Regions from separate parts of the Rummeliibacillus sp. TYF005 genome, predicted to be linked through region 2. Evidence: riboswitches for the same ligand, from Rfam matches in the RefSeq annotation. Region 2 holds a riboswitch; each other region holds the start of a gene.

Region 1 (3,289 bases), on a different contig from region 2:
ATGGGCAGTACTAGAACCAGAGTTAATGAGTTGGGCTGACAAAATTGATAACAAGTTAAAAGAATTAGGCATTCAAGCAGAATATGAACATGTATCTCGAAAATTGAATGTAGAAGCTGATCGACTGGCAACTCAAGCAATACATGGTATAGAAATTATTGCACAAATAGAATTAATATTGGAACATGATTGATAGAAATTAGAATTTTTTCTCTATAAATTTTTTTATTGCGTTCTTCTATTGTTTAAAGAATGGAATATCGGGAATACTTTTCTCAAAGAGTATAAGTCCGATATTGCGTGAACATATAAGTGAAACTTGGAGGAAACAGCATGAAAAACAAAATGAAAATAATCATCTTTGTATTCACAGCGTTAATCACATTATCTGGCTGTGGCAATGTTTTAAAGGGAGAAAATATTGATGTAAACAAAAATGTGGATATAGCTCCTGATGATAATTTAAATTTAGATGATAAACAAACTGTAACAGAAGAAAATAATCATATGAATCATAATAATTCTGGTGTAGTTTTAGGAGATATTAAAAAAGCTAAAAATCCAACGTATCCAGTAGGAAGTCAAGTAATCGTTCAAGCCAATCATATGGTTGGCATGAATGGAGCAAAAGGAACGATTGTTGGTGCATATGAGACTAATGCCTACTCAGTCAGTTATAAACCAACTACTGGTGGAAAAGAAGTCAAAAATCACAAATGGGTGATTCAAGAAGAAATAAAAAAAGCAGCCGGTAAAATTCTACAACCAGGAGCGAAAGTGACCCTTGATGCAGACCATTTGCCAGGTATGAAGGGTGCTATTGCTACAATTGAATCTGGAATTCACACAACAGTTTACATGGTCAACTATAAGCCAACTACTGGTGGGAATGAAGTGAAAAATCATAAATGGTTGATTGAAAGTGAACTAGTAGCAAATAAATAAAAAATTAAAAGAAATTTCTATGAGATTTTAAATAGAAGTTTCTTTTTTTGTGATAAAGATAGATTATATAATCTACTAATAACAATATGTTATAATGAGAGAAACGGAATAAGAAGAAAAAGGGTACAAATCATTTTTTGATTTGTTTAAAAGGGAAGATCGGTGAGAATCCGACGCTGTCCCGCAACTGTAATTCAGAGCAAATCGCAAAAACCACTGTCAAAACGGGAAGGTGCGATGAGCAGAGAAGATAAGCCAGGAGACCTGCCTTTTTTCGAGTACAGCCATATAACCTACGAGGATAGGAGGTGTAGAGTGTGACAGAATATCTTCTGCATGCTCATTGTACGACAAAACCGCAAAGTTCTCCCTTTTTTAGAGGGCTTATTTTGCTATGGTCGAAGTCGTATAAGAGAGCAAGTTTTTCATAACACATCCTTCTAAATGTTGACGGATGTGTTTTTTTATGAGAAAAGGAGAGAAAACGATGAATCATGAAATTGTCACCATGTATGAACAAAAGATGAAGCAGCAACTAATGATATCTGTTGGGACTTCTAAATCAATGTCTTTGAAAGAGATTACACGAGAATTGATAGAAGAAAATTGTGAACAGTATTTAAATATTAACTACGCTTATTTAAATGTTAAACATGAAATAATAGGAAGTTATTAATTTGAGTACTTTTTGAAATTTTAAATTTTATAGGCTTTTTTAGAAATAATAATATAGTTAAGCGCATGAAAACATAGAAGATTGTTTCCATGCGCTTTTTAGTTTTATATTCCGATTTATGTTATTTTACCTGACATTTAAATAAAAAATAAATGCGCTTTTTATATTATTTTGTTTGATTGATAATTTTGTTAAAGGAATTTTTTATTATGTTAGGTTTTAATACATTGACTATATATAAAAACTTACGTATATTCAAAATATAAGATTACCTATTTATAGGAGATGCTATTTAATAATGCCAAAGGATGGTGGGAAGAATGATGTGGAATACACCAGAGAAATTACGTTCGCTCCTTTGTGAGCTTGTCAGTTGGGAAAGTCAGACAATGACAAAAGGGGAACAACTATTTTCAAGTAAACTAAAAGCAAAATTACAGCAACTTCAATACTTTAAGGAAAACCCATCTTATCTAAAACTTTGTGATGTTGACCGCGGGAGACAAGTTGTTTCAGCATTATACAAAAATTCACATGTAAATGAAACTGTAGTTTTAATTAGTCATTTTGATACAGTACAAATTGAAGAGTACGGTTCATTTATTCCTATAGCAACTATGCCTGAAGTGTTAACGAATGCTTTTAAGGCAGATCCAAGTATGCTAAACGAATCTGCCAAAAAAGATTTAGTAAGTGGGGATTACTTATTTGGCCGAGGGGTAATGGATATGAAAATCGGCTTAGCACTACATATGCAAATCATTGAAAGAGCTATTGCGGAAAAATGGCCTATTAATCTACTAATTGTTACTGTACCTGATGAAGAAGTCAATTCAGCAGGCATGCGACAAGCAGTGAAACTTATATCAGAATTACAAGAAAAAGAAAATTTGAAGATTAAATTATTTTTAAATAGTGAACCTTCTTTTTCTCAAGGTCCAACTGATTTAAAAGAATATGTTTACTCTGGTTCAATTGGAAAGATTATGCCTGCAGCACTTTTCTATGGGAAAGAGACGCATGTAGGAGAACCTTTAAAAGGGATGACTGCACCTTTTATGAGTGCTTTTCTAACAGCAGAAATGGAATGGAATGAAAAATTTCTAGAAGAAGACTTTGGTGAACAAACCCCTCTTCCAGTTTCGCTGAAGTTAACCGATCTAAAAGAACAATATTCTACACAGACACCCTATCGTGCCATTTCGATGTTCAATGTTTTCCTCATGAAGCGGAGTGCCGGAGAAATCATGAACTTATTCGAAGAAATAGCGAAAGAGGCTATGGAAAAGTGTCAAACACGTTACGAGGTAATCTGTAAGAAACAAGGCGTTTCAACAATTGGCAAGATTCGTGTAGTTCGATTTGAAGAATTATATACCTATGCAGTTAATAAAATGGGTATAAAGCAGGTAAAAGAATTAAAGAAATCTATATTATCAAATGACACATTTGACGATCGTGAAAAGTCATTACGAATTGCAGATCAATTGATGATACGCTGCCAAGAATTAGCGCCAGCTGTAGTATTACTGTTTGCACCACCATATTATCCACCTGTAAATTCATCAGAAGATTCCCTGATACAAGGCGCGGTTTCCTTACTCCTTGAAGAAGCAAAAAAGTTCAATATTCCTCTTGAACAAATCCATTATTTTAATGGGATTTGTG
Region 2 (3,289 bases):
ATCGTTCCTGAAACCGCGACCGCCGAACCAGTTAACATTGAACCCCCAAGTAGAAGCATAAGTTTACTTCTTTTCACATTAACACCTAAATACTTTGCCCTTTCTTCTCCAAACAACATAGCATTTAGCTCACGGCGATTAAACCATAACATCAATGCCCCTATAAGGATGAATGGCCATACCATCTTCACATAAGGCCACCCACGCATCGATACGCTTCCCATCAACCAGCTAATTATTTGTCGAAGTTCTTCTCCTGTTAGCGCAATCATTAATGATATAACAGCGCTTAAAAATGAACTCATGATTATTCCTGTTAAAATAAGTGTTTCCATCTTCATCGTACGATCAACTAATTTAGCAAATCCAATCACTGCAAATAGAGATAGCATTGCTCCTACCATGCTAAATGTAGGTAAAGTGAATATCCCTAAAATAGGGGCTGAAATATTGAAAAAAAGCGTCATCACTGCACCTACTGAGGCACCTGATGACACTCCTAACGTATATGGATCAGCAAGTGGATTTTTTAATAAGCCTTGAAAAGCAGCACCTGCAATTGCTAATGCTGCTCCAACAAGTCCAGCCAATAAAACACGTGGCATACGAATATTCCATAAAATATTTGTTGCCATTTCATCAGCTTCTGTATCCCATAACGTACTTAGTGGTACCTTTACAGAACCTACAGATATACCGAGCCATATACTCAGTAACAAGATGAATATGGCTACAATATACCCCACTACTATTTTCCTCATTTGAATACCTCTGGATAAACTGCTTTTGCTATTTCTTCTAGACCATCAGCAAGGCGAGGGCCTGTCCGAGCTGTTAAATCTTGATTCACTTGTACAACTGCGTCATTTTTGACTGCTGTAATACTATTAAATCCTTGACGTTTTTTTACTTTTTCTACGATATTCGGAACATCTTCCATTACAATCATTGTATCTGGATTACGTTTAACAATTTGCTCTGAATCGATTTTAAACCAACCTGATTGATCATCTACAACATTTTTGATATTTGCTAGGTCTAAGATTTCTTGCATAAATGTATCCTTACCTGCTGTATAAATTTCCGGTTCATCTGAAGTTTCTACAAAAACAGAACGTTGTTTCACATTTGCTACTTTATCTTGAACTTCTTGTACTTTTGCTTTCATATCTTCAACAATTTGATCTGCTTTTTGCCCTTTGTCTGTAATTTGGCCAATTTGTTCGATCGTGTTATATGTTTCTTCAAAGTTTGTTGCATTTTTTACTACAAAAACAGTAATTCCTGCATCTTTTAGTTGTTGTAATCCTGCCTCTACTGATTTGGCATTGGATTCATGCGCAAACACTACATCTGGTTTTAAACTTAGTATTTTCTCAATATCATATTCCATGCCGCCCACTTTTTCCTTTTTAGTAGCAGCTTCTGGATAGTTATCGTTATCAGTTACACCTACAATTTTGTCGTCTAAACCTAGCGCAAATAATATTTCTGTATTACTAGGGACTAAAGAAACTATCTTTTTAGGGGCTTCTTTAAATTCCACATTGTTACCGAGTGCATCTTTTACCATCATTGGATATGTAGACGTATTTTTTGTTGTTTGCGTAGAATTTGTTTTGTCACTAGATGATTTTTGCGAATCTCCTTGTCCACATCCTACAAGTAAAGCAAATACCATTGTGAGCATTATTGCTAATTGCCATATTCTTTTCATTGATCGAAGTGCCTCCTTCAGCAAAATAAAAAGCCTCTCTATTTTTTCGAGAGGCATCATGAATCCAGTAAATATTAAATATACTGGCACCCATCCTATCCTCGTAGTTAAACTGGTGTCTTTAAATACGGCAGGTATCCTGGCTTGTGTTCAACGCTTCTCGTGCCTTCCCGAAAATTTTTCAGTGGCAATTATACGAGTTACTCACACTTACAGTGGCGGGACCGCATCGGATTTTCACCGATTTCCCTTTTCACTTAACATTTTACCGAATGTTAAGAACCGTACTTTTTTAACTATTGAATTGTCTATCATTATACCGAATATTTTGTTTTTATGGAAGGTACCTTAAAATAATTAAAGTTTTACGGAATAGTTTTGACCTATTGAGTGGGGGTATAATTCTTATGAGTTGTGCTAATTGGTGCCTGAGTTGTGCTAAACAGGGCGCGAGTTTCCTAACTTTATACTCTCGGTAATTTTATACTTGAAGCTATGTATCTCTTATTTTTTCTTTCGATTGAGTAATTTTAGTCGATGGAGCTTACATGTCCCCTAATTCTTTCCTACGTAAAAAAGCTAAGCAAAATAAAAGGACATCGCATATTTTCACACAAAATATACGATGCCCTTGCTTATTTTTTGAGATTCGGGCCTTCCAGCGCTTGTCGGGAGCCCACAGGATATGGGTCAGATAGCCGTTGCGACACGATGTTGCGCTTTTAGGCTATCTTCCTCTTAGCGAGCGCGTTCAGCAATTAAATTATCCAGCTTCTGCGGCTAGTCCCTCGAGTCACAACGCTTTCTCGGTCGAAAACTGAAATGACGTTTTCGATTCGAAAGCTTTTGTGATTTTCGGGTCTGAGCAAGCCGCCTCAGCATTTAATTTTATCCAGCTTCTCGCGCCAGCCCCTCGAGGTCGCTTCAGTCCCTCGGTCAAAAGCTGAAAACATGCTTTTGATTCGGGCCTTCCAGCGCTTGTCGGGGCTAAACGGACGCGTTCAGCATTTAACTTTATCCGGCTTCGGGCGCTAGCTGCTCGAGTCGCTTCGGTCTCTCGGTCGAAAGCTGAAAACACGCTTTCGATTCGAGCCCTCCAGCGCTTGTCGCAGCTGAACGAGCGCCCTCAGCACTTAATATTACATTTTTTCTGGTGCTGATACGCCTATTAGTTTTAGTGCGTTTGCTAATGTTGTACGTACTGCTGTGATTAATGCGATACGTGCTTCAGAGCGTTCTTTGTTTTCTTCATCTAAAACTTTTTCTGCATTATAGAAACTGTGGAATGTTGCAGCAAGTTCTTGGATGTAGTTAGCGATACGGTGTGGCGCACGTACACGAGCAGCATCCGCTACGACTTGTGGGAAGTCTCCAACTTTTTTCAATACTTCAATGTCTTTTTCAGATGATAATGTATCAAGATGTTCAGTTGAAGCTGCAAAGCCTTTTTCTGATGCTTGACGTAAGATTGAGCAAATACGTGCATGTGCATATTGTGCATAGTACACTGGGTTTTCGTTTGATTGTTTTACAGCTAAGTCTAAATCAAAGTCTAAATGAGTATCGCCTGCA
Region 3 (3,289 bases), on a different contig from region 2:
TTAGAATCTTCTACACTTTTTTCATCTGTATTTTGATGATTGTATTGTTCAACTGTTTGGACTTTACAACCAGCAAGGCAGATTATCGCAATAATTAAAGAAAGAATATAAAAATGTACTTTCTTCAAAAATAACACCTCCATATAGATGTCAATAGGGTGTTAGAATTTGTCTCTAACACCCTGGGTTAAAATTTACATTGTTGACTAGTTATTTTGATTTAACAGTAATCGTCTTAGATGCACTTTTGTTATTGGCTGCATCCTTAACATAAACCGTTAATTTTGTACCAGTTTTTTGTTTTTTGATAGATAAAGAGAATTTACCTTTCGATGAGACTTTTCCCTTTTGTATTACTTTCTTATTTTTCACAACATAAACGGTTGATTTCACTTCTGCTGTTCCAACTATTCTTGTAGAATTTTTTGTTACCTTTTTAACGATTGGTGTTTTTGGTGCTGTTTTATCAACAACTTTTACAGAGACAGTCTTGCTAGTGTTCTTAGCAAGATCGGTTGCTGCAATTTTTAATGTGGTACCAGCCTTTTGTTTTTTGATTTTGACTGAATATGCGCCTTTAAAATCTGCAATGGCTGTACCGATGATTTTAGAACCATTTTTCACAGTTACGGTAGCGTACGATTCTGTTTTACCAGTTACAGTAGTTTTATTGTCTGCTACTGTTTTAACAGTTGGTAATTTAGGAGCTTTTGTGTCATATGCAAGGTTTTCAGCTTTAACATCCGACATATCGTAGAATTTCTTTTCATTATTTACTAGACGATCATATGCTTCTAAAGCACGGTTTGCTTGGTCGGTAGACATATCGTTAGCTATTTTTGATGTAGGAGAGTTTTTAAATCCACCCGATGCTTGATCGTATGTAGTCAATAAATTAGATACAGACCAATTGTTATTTTTGATAAAACGAAGATCCGATTTTGGATTAATGTTTAAAGAAGTAAGCGCTAGAATTACTTGTGATATAGATTCTGGGCTATCTCCACCATAGTAGCCATCGTAACCTGCATTTTTATTTAATTTGAGTGATAAATAATTCAATGCTTTATTAAGCGATTCATTAACACCATCTCTAGATGTGTAGTTTGATAATGCAGTCGTTACCATAGCTGTACTATCAACACCAGGCCATTGCCATGCAACCCCAAATGAACCTTCGTTTTCATCCGTAAATTGATCATTTAATAAATCTTTTACCATTTGCTCTTTTAAATTTGCATATTTTTCATCAGCAGGAAGTTTGTAATTTGCTGAATCAAGAGCATAAAGTACATTATAATTTGATGTTGCAGAGTAAGTTTGATTTTCTTGTTCCTTCAAAACTTTATCCATCATAGTTTGAATTAAATTAAAACCTTCAATATTTGAAGCATCTTTTCCTATTGATGTTAATGCTAGTACTACTTTTCCGTACTTACCTGATGAGACTTCTCTTTCTCCATCGAAGATTTTCCCGTTATTTGCTTTTAGTTTTGAAACAATATTCTTGTAGTAATTTGTATAATAATTTTTTGCAACAGGGAATCCAGTTTGTGCTAAATCAGTTACAACATCTTCATTTCCAAACTTAGCATTTGGGGTATTTTTGTATAGCCATAAAGCTGAGCTCTTTAAAGCTTTTTGGTATTCAACATTTTTCACTGATGCATTTACTTCCTTGTTTCCCTCTGCATGGGCAATAATTGAAGCAGGAAGTTGAGATGTGAGCAATAAACTAGCTAATGAGACTGGTGCAATCCATTTTTTAAAGTTTTTGTTTTTGTACATAAAAATACCTCCATTCATTTGGACAATTAACGCTTAACTGTCTTCTAGAATAGAGGTAATGAAAGCAATACAAATTTAATGTCTTTACATATATATGTAAAGATAATTGGACGTGAAATAAACATATGTATTTCACAGTTCGATACCTCCCCTCGAAGATCAGAACTAAAGATAAAAGCAGGTCTCCTGGCTTATGTATATTAGAAATTTCGCACCTTCCCAGCTGTTAGCCAGTGGTATACGCGAAGTTCAAATACATTTACAGTAGCGGGGCTGCATCGGATTTCCACCGATTTCCCTATTATCCTATCAATTGATAGGCACTTCTATCTAAAAGTTATGTAATTGTCATCTATCAGTATTTCACATTCTTTAGGTCATGTAAATATTTTTCTAATATTTTTTAAATTTTGACGAAAATAAATAACCCCCTACCAATCATTATATGATCAGCAGGGGGTTTATAAGTCACTCGCGACGGCATCAGTCATTTTGGTCGTTTCTCCTTTTTGAGTATTCTTTGTAGGCATTAAGTTGTTCTTCCGTTAGATGATTGATAAAAAAGTAAAAGTCTTTCGATTCCAATCCATATTCTTGGCATGCGTTACAATATCGTTCATAGCTTTCTCTATACATATCCATTTGTATTTCTCCTCCTGTTATATAACAAATATTATTATTGATAATAATATATAACAGTCTAAAACATCTGTCAACGGAATTTTCTTAAAAAACAAATATTAAAATAAATTTTTATACAATACGTAAACATAAACAAACTCAAGCCCTATTAGTACAATAAAGCTTGAGTTTAAATCTTTAAATGATGTGTTTAACGTCTTTAAATTTAGAACTACTTAGAAGACTAACTACTACATAACTTACAAGAGATAATAGAATAGAAGTTGTTACTGTATGCATTCCTAAGAAAGTTGTTCCCCATTTTTCGTAAATGAAAATATAACTGACTAAACCTACAATCATGGAAGAAGCTGCTCCATATTTGTTTCCTTTTTTCCAATATAGACCTAATACAACAGGCCAAACAAATACAGATTCTAAGCCACCAAATGAGAAAAGGTTAAGCCATACAAGCAAGCTAGGCGGTTTTAACGCAATAATAATAACCGCTAAGCCGATTAAAGCAGTGACCAAAAAGCTTAGTCTTTTCACTTCATGATCATTCGCTTTTGGCTTAATATAGTTTAGATATATATCTTTCACAATAGTAGAACTTACAAGCATTAGCAAAGCATTTACAGTAGACATAATCGCAGCCATTGGAGCAGCCAAAACGATACCTGCCAAATAAGGTGGTAATACCTTCAATGTTAAAAGTGGCATAACTTTATCACCGATATCAATACCAGGTAACACCGGGCGTGCCAATACCCCTGTTAAATGCATCCCGAACATAACTGTCCCTATTGCAATTGTTCCAATAATGATTGCTGAGTGCATACTTCTTGAGTTTTTATATGACATTGCTCGTACTGCAATT

What was found. A riboswitch is a leader RNA that binds a small molecule or an ion and turns the genes downstream of it on or off. The one in region 2 is predicted to bind cobalamin.
Region 1: another riboswitch for cobalamin. It lies ahead of CW357_RS16340 (hypothetical protein); the one in region 2 lies ahead of CW357_RS04815 (ABC transporter substrate-binding protein).
Region 3: another riboswitch for cobalamin. It lies ahead of CW357_RS05590 (Ig-like domain-containing protein); the one in region 2 lies ahead of CW357_RS04815 (ABC transporter substrate-binding protein).

What each region holds. Positions count from the first base shown of each region.
Region 1 is NZ_ML122591.1:11,826-15,114, reverse strand. Features, by position in the region: gene CW357_RS16350 (reverse transcriptase-like protein) at 1-193, shown strand, start outside; gene CW357_RS16345 (YdhK family protein) at 334-945, shown strand; cobalamin riboswitch at 1,050-1,232, shown strand; gene CW357_RS16340 (hypothetical protein) at 1,412-1,621, shown strand; gene CW357_RS16335 (M20/M25/M40 family metallo-hydrolase) at 1,942-3,289, shown strand, end outside.
Region 2 is NZ_ML122545.1:7,273-10,561, reverse strand. Features, by position in the region: gene CW357_RS04820 (FecCD family ABC transporter permease) at 1-761, opposite strand, end outside; gene CW357_RS04815 (ABC transporter substrate-binding protein) at 758-1,717, opposite strand; cobalamin riboswitch at 1,829-2,019, opposite strand; gene argS (arginine--tRNA ligase) at 2,857-3,289, opposite strand, start outside.
Region 3 is NZ_ML122546.1:58,363-61,651, reverse strand. Features, by position in the region: gene CW357_RS05595 (DUF4430 domain-containing protein) at 1-128, opposite strand, end outside; gene CW357_RS05590 (Ig-like domain-containing protein) at 211-1,788, opposite strand; cobalamin riboswitch at 1,947-2,131, opposite strand; gene CW357_RS05585 (transcriptional regulator) at 2,272-2,430, opposite strand; gene panF (sodium/pantothenate symporter) at 2,608-3,289, opposite strand, start outside.